2 regions of the Pseudomaricurvus sp. ABR4_320 genome follow, and region 1 is predicted to be linked to the other one. Evidence: riboswitches for the same ligand, from Rfam matches in the RefSeq annotation. Region 1 holds a riboswitch; the other holds the start of a gene.
The links. A riboswitch is a leader RNA that binds a small molecule or an ion and turns the genes downstream of it on or off. The one in region 1 is predicted to bind cobalamin.

Region 1 (3,207 bases):
CGCAATTCCCAGCCAACGATGTAAAAGGTAAATCCAGCGGCGAATATTCACATCTCAGTCCCGTCTAACAGTGATTTAGAAGCTGTAATTGACCGCAATTTCAACGGTACGGCCATCGGCAAGAATCCATTGATTGCCGTAGGGCGCCATCACGTAGTCTTCGTTATCTGTTAGGTTTTTTCCGATCAAGGACAGGCGCATGGCTTCACTGACTTGCCATTGGACATTGGCGTCGTAGGCTATGTAGTCTGGCAGCTCTAAGGTGTTGGCATCGTCCAGATAACGTTCCGCCACATAGCGAGCGCCAGTGCTAACCGTCAATGCTGACGAGAGTTGCCAGTTTATCCAAAGGTTTGCTGTTTGATCGGGAATATTGCGAGGCGTGTTGCCGGAATAATTATCTGAACCGCTAACAAAGTCTTTGTACTCCGCATCAGTGAATGCCCAGTTAAACTGGATATCTAGCGCGTCAGAAGCTCGGAAAAAAATTTCTGTTTCAATGCCGCGGGACGTCTGTTTTCCAATCTGCCGTTGAATGCCATTGGGATAAGTGCTCATCAGATCAGACTTGGAAATATCGTATACCGCCAACGTGTACTGAAGTCTGTCATCCAGAAGCTGATGTTTAACCCCAAATTCTACTTGTTTACCTTCTGCCAGATTCAATGTCGGATCTGTTGCGCTGAGTAACGATTGAATTGAGTCAACAGCCTTACTGTATTGAGCGTAAAAGCTTAACTGATGAGTTGGTTTATAAACGCTACCAATGCGCCAGCTGGTGCCAGAGAGATCTGTATCAATATCGCCAGCTTCCTGGCCGTTGCTGCGGGCCAAATCTGAGCGCTCATAGTCAATCTGGTCGTGTCGGACGCCGGTGACCAAGTGCCATTGGTCGTTAATTTTCAGAAGGTTATCTATAAAAAACGCGTATTGTTGTGTCTCTGTATCATAGTCACGGGTGGTTTCGCTTTCGACCCCATCTGCCCAGCGGCCGGGTTCCGGATTTGATAGGTCGACACTGGTGCTGCCGGTGTAGGGCGAATTGTTGATATGGCTGAAATCGATTTGATTGACTTCCCAGCCAAAATTGAGTCGGTTATCCATTTCTCCGATCGTAAGATCAAGCGAAAGATCCGTGCGATTACCCAATTGCTCTTGCTCGTGAAGAATCTCCAAATAGGAGGAGCGGTCGACGAGTCCGGTGGTTGTGTTGTAGTCGTAGCTTTCGACGTTGCGCCAATGACGCTCTGATGTCAGATAATAGGATTCGCTTCGTAGTTGGAGGTTTTGACTGATTTTCCATTCGGCAAGAAGCCGCGGCCAGAGATCTTCGTATTCGATAAGTCCATCGTCGATATTGTAATTGTTTTTCCGAATCGAGCTTTCAATGCGACCATTGACCAGCGGCGTTCCCCAGTAGGGTGGCGCTTCTGTGTCGGCGTAGTCGACGCTGAGAGTGAGTTTTAAGTCGTCCACTGGTGTAAACAGCAGGCTGCCGGCGGCGGCAGAGCGCTCTTCTTCCGCGCGATCGACATATCCGTCACTTGAGTGATTTACAGCGTCAATGCGATAGGCCAATTGATCTGTCAGTTGGCCGCCAGATCCGATTGCAAGGCGTTGTAAATTATCGCTGCCCGCAGCGAGCAGTATTTCATGGCTGGGTTCGGTAAACCTGGGCTTTTTAGGAACATAATTTACTGTTGCACCTATGGCGCCAATACCGTTCACGACTGAGCCCGGTCCGCGCAAGACCTCGATGCGTTCGAGGGTCCAAGTGTCGGCGGGAAAGCTGACGGTGCCAGCACCAATATACAGGCGCGTGCCATCATAGGTATTGACGATAGAGCTATGGCCATTAAAGCCACGCACCGACATGGAGGTGCCGCCATTGCCAGGGCTGGCGCTGGACGCAAAGCCCGTGCTGCGAGTGACGGCCGATAGTCCCGAGTAATCGCCTTTTACCGCAATCGACTCCTTGTTTATCAGCGAAGCGCTGGCCGGAAGGTCTTGTAAGCTGATTCCAAGTCGGCTCGCCGCAGAGTTGTTGCCGTCCAAAGCCAGACCTGCTCGGTCTGTACTCTCTCCGTGTACTTCAATGATTTCAAGGGTGTCTTTCTCTGCCTGGGCAATGTGGGGGACAGTATTGCCGAGTAGGGCTAGGGTTAAAGACAGTGGGCGGTATGAAAAAGGGTGCATAGTGTCATCCTCGAACGTTTTCAACGCGAAACCGAAGAGGAGTGACGAGCAGACATCCCTGTTTTACGACAGGAACAGAATTGCACGCGCTGCGAAGCCCTCCGCTTCCGTGTCGCAGTAGATCAACAAACGTATAAGGGAGGATCGATCTTTACAGTAGATCGAAAATTCAACGAGGGTCGTTTACCGTCGTGAAGCCCTCCGCTTCATCGTTTAAGACTTGCATGTGTGATAAGCATGAGAGCTCATCAGCAGGCCGGTATCGGGCTAACAGCGTGTGTGCTGATTACCGTTGCGGGGGCAGCGAAGGAGTAACTGTCGGAACTTGGGTTGAGATTTATTCCGCAGCGCACCGTTCTTCCCGTTTACCCTGATCCAGACGTTTCCCAAAAAACGCCGATCAGGCACCTGATGCAGGTCGGACAGAGTAACGACTTAAAGATAGGGGGTCAACGAGTTCTTAAAAAGCTCGCCAGAGGAAGGTTACAAACCGATTGAAATAATATGAATACACGGTGTGGCAATCCCCATGCAGTCGGGGAGGTGAATCGCGCCTAGGTGAAAATATTTGGGGAGTGTTAGTGAAACTGTTTAGTTTAAACAGTTTATGCAGTGGTCGATTGGTTTGCAGGCACTCGTCCTGCAAACCAATCGACCGAGCACTTAGTAAATCAGTGCTTATTGTGGCGTTAAATTATGGGTTAAGGGCTTGTTTTCGCTCGTGATTCAGCCCCATATATAGCGCGACACACATAACAAGCAATACCAGTGAAAAGGGTAAGCCAACGGTGATGGCCGCCGCCTGCAGTGCACCCAGGGCATCTGCGCCGCCGCCAACCAACAGTGAGATGGCGATGACGCCTTCCATGGTAGCCCAGAAGATTCGTTGTGGTACCGGTGCATCGAGCTTGCCGCCAGCTGTGATGCTGTCAATCACCAGTGAGCCAGAATCAGAAGAGGTTACGAAAAACACCAATACCAGCACGATGGCGATAAAGGAGGTAACGGACG
Region 2 (3,207 bases), on a different contig from region 1:
AGTGTAGGTATAGCTGAGGCTATTGGTCAGGAAATCGTTCAGTTGCCAGTTCGTCTGTAACTCAACTCCTTTGATATTGACTTCATCTTCGCTGTTTTCAAAAGTCTCGCCAGTGACACCATTGATAATAATTGGGACGTATGAACTGATGTAGTTGGTAACGTCTCGCTTGAATCCAGTTAATTCAAATTGAAATCTATCAAAATTGGCGCCGACGGAAAGATTCAAATTTTTACTTTCTTCGGCTTCTAGTTCGGAGTTGCCTATGGTAAATCCATCGCTATCCGGGGTGCCGTCATTATTAAGGTCATCATATTCAATTAAAAACAATGCCTCCGCATCTGGTAGTCGAAATGAAGTCCCAACATTTCCCTGTACATACCAAACATTGCTGAGCGTATGCTTGCCAGTCAGATTCCAGACTGTTGAGTTTTTACTGTCGGAAGGGCGGTTGTTACGAACACCCAGAGCAAACAAGGAGTGAGTAAAGAGTTGGTCGCTCGTGCGAATTTGACCAAATACTGCATTGACCGTTTCCTCTTGATCGGCAATGCGCCATACGTCGTCTTCTGCGGAATAGTTCTGTTGATCAAATCCAAGCACATACTCAAACAGCTCACCGTGGCGAAATTCTGCCATGGCGTTGAAGCCGTAGTCCTCATAGCCCCAGTAGGTGTTGTCATTGATGGTAGTGATGCCACCAGTTAGCGCGCCGTTGTCGTCAAGCTCGTTGTACAAACGCGTGTAGTCGGTGTCCCAGGTGTGGCGGTAGCCTTTCACGTAGAGCTGAATTTGTTCAGTCAATTCCGTATCCAGCTTGATCGTGGCTATGGTCTCCTCGCGGGCATTTTTGGTTTTATGATTAAGGTTCGGGCGAGCATAATCCAGGTCTGCATCGGTGTGTTGGTATTGGGCGGATAGTCTTGTGCTATCAGAAATGTTCCAACTGTACTTTATTCCTGCGGTGCGTACATCGTAGCCACGATCTCTATCGGTCGCGCTCGGCTGAAAAGCGCCTTTATCGAAAGGTGTATATCCATCGGCATCGTCTTTTGAGCCAAAAATAACAAATTGATGGTCTCCCTTAGCACCGCTAGCGTAGGCATTCAGATTGTAGCCATCATTACTGTTTACCCCTGCTCCTATAGCGCCTGTGGTTTCATTGGTGAAGTTTTTTGTGACAATATTGACCACACCGCTGACCGATTGGGTACCGTAGAATATACCTTGACCACCTTTGAGAACTTCCACACGCTCAACCATGTGTGCGGGAATCGTGTCCAGAGGGCTGGTACCATTATAAAGTCGGTTGGTTATGCGCACGCCATCGACCAACCAGAGGATATCCTGGCTTCTGGCCCCTTGCAGGGATGCGGAAAAGTAATCAAAGGGCCCATTCTTAGGGGAAATATGCAGACCCGGAACCATTGTCTTTAGAGCATCAGTCACATCGACAAAATTGCGCTCGAGCATGACTTCGTCAGAAATCACGGTTACCTGATTGCCGTATTCTTGTAGAGTTAGAGGAGTTGACTCCTCCAGATATTGTCCCGTAACGATAAGCTCTTCCAAAGTCTCCGAGTCTTGGGCATATACCCAGGAGGTCAAGAAAGCAAGGGGAATATAGGGTAAAATACGCATAGTGACACACTCCTGTCGAATATCTTAAAAGGGCGTGTCTTCGAAAAATGGGTGCAGCAAAGCGCGACGCGTAGACATGTTAACCGAGTAGTCAAGCGTCTTCGTCGAGTCGTGCTGGCGTCCTGAATCGCGAAGACGAGAGCCATGTACACTGGCAGGTCTTCGGACTCTGGGGCATTGTAAACACAGTTACTGGCCTTAACCAACAGCTTCCCGCTTGCTATAGCAGTGCCTTGCCTTTCGGCGTGTTGGTTTTGTTCCCCATTACCGCTGCGCGTCAGTCCCGGATTTTCACCGGATTCCCTTTTCAGGCAGTCGTAGGTAAAAAACATGCGACTGCACCACCAGCAATGGCAAGGTTAGCCATCCGGCCATGGCTTGTCCAGAGTCGATAGCGACCACAGCATCATGGTGGTAGTTTAATAGACTGAGTAGCTGTTGTTACTGGTAGCTGTAACTCACCGTCAGTTTGCCTGCAAACGGTGCTCCGGCATAGTTGCCTCGGGCAATGTTGCCGTAGGATAGCGCATCCAGATAGCGTTCGTCGGTCAAGTTCGTGAGGTTTAATTGTGCTCGCCAAGGGCCTGCTCCATAGCCGACGGCAGCATTGAGAATTGTGTGTGTATCTATCTCATAACCTGCAGTCTCGCGCTTGCCGACATGTTCATAGCCAATACTGGCATCCCAATCGTCGGTGATTTGATAGGTTATAAATGCTGAGGATGTCATTTCCGCCGCATTGGGCAGCGGGGCGCCGTATTCGTCTTCGGTATCCATATAGGCTACGCTGAAAATCAGGCTCATTTGATCGGTAATCTGACCAGAGAGGTCTGCTTCCACACCCTTTGAGTTTTGCTTTCCTGCATTTATGGACGCCAATGGGAAATTGGGATCGGTAATTGCGACGTTGGTCTTATCGATATCAAAGTAAGCGGCGGTGTAAGTCAGGCTCTCATCTAACAATTTGCCTTTGATACCGACTTCATAACCTTCTCCGGTTTCGGGTTCGAGTAGGTTGCCGGTAGCATCATAGGCGGACTGTGGAATAAACGATTCGGAGTAGCTGGCATAGATTTGCAATGAAGGGTTAATCGTGTAACGAACTCCTCCCTGATAGACTGTGGAATAGTATGCGCTCTCAGTCATATCGTTGTCATCATAGCGAATACCGAAGCTAAACAGTAGGCTGTCGGTTAAATCTATGTTGTCCTGAAAGAATATCCCGATTCGCTCACCGACCGTTTCCCAGCCAGGAAAGGCTGGAATATCCTCCCTTGCTGGTGGATTGACGGAATAATCAGGATCTAGCCAATTCAAATAATTGTCTTGAGCTCCGCTGGGGTCATATAGGGTTCCACCTTGTTGATCGGTGTCTCGCCAGTCGATCCCAAAAGTAAAACGGTTGCGGATATTGGCAACGGACACATCACCAAATAAGTTGAATTGTAGAGCAGTTTCGTCGGTGGATTGGCTTTGAACGGCTGGCGCTCGGCGCAGAAGCTGCGTGGTTTCATCAAAGGATACTGGTAACCAGAGTTCACTGTATTCGTACTCGGTTTCAAACTG

Region 2: linked by a shared signal. The riboswitch ahead of ACXAFR_RS01550 (TonB-dependent receptor plug domain-containing protein) and the one ahead of ACXAFR_RS05635 (TonB-dependent receptor) in region 1 are both predicted to bind cobalamin.

What each region holds. Positions count from the first base shown of each region.
Region 1 covers NZ_JBSWVF010000002.1:548,714-551,920, forward strand. The annotation lists gene ACXAFR_RS05630 (PepSY domain-containing protein) at 1-51, opposite strand, end outside; gene ACXAFR_RS05635 (TonB-dependent receptor) at 76-2,196, opposite strand; cobalamin riboswitch at 2,434-2,623, opposite strand; gene ACXAFR_RS05640 (BCCT family transporter) at 2,891-3,207, opposite strand, start outside.
Region 2 covers NZ_JBSWVF010000001.1:368,016-371,222, reverse strand. The annotation lists gene ACXAFR_RS01550 (TonB-dependent receptor plug domain-containing protein) at 1-1,641, opposite strand, end outside; cobalamin riboswitch at 1,778-2,005, opposite strand; gene ACXAFR_RS01545 (TonB-dependent siderophore receptor) at 2,083-3,207, opposite strand, start outside.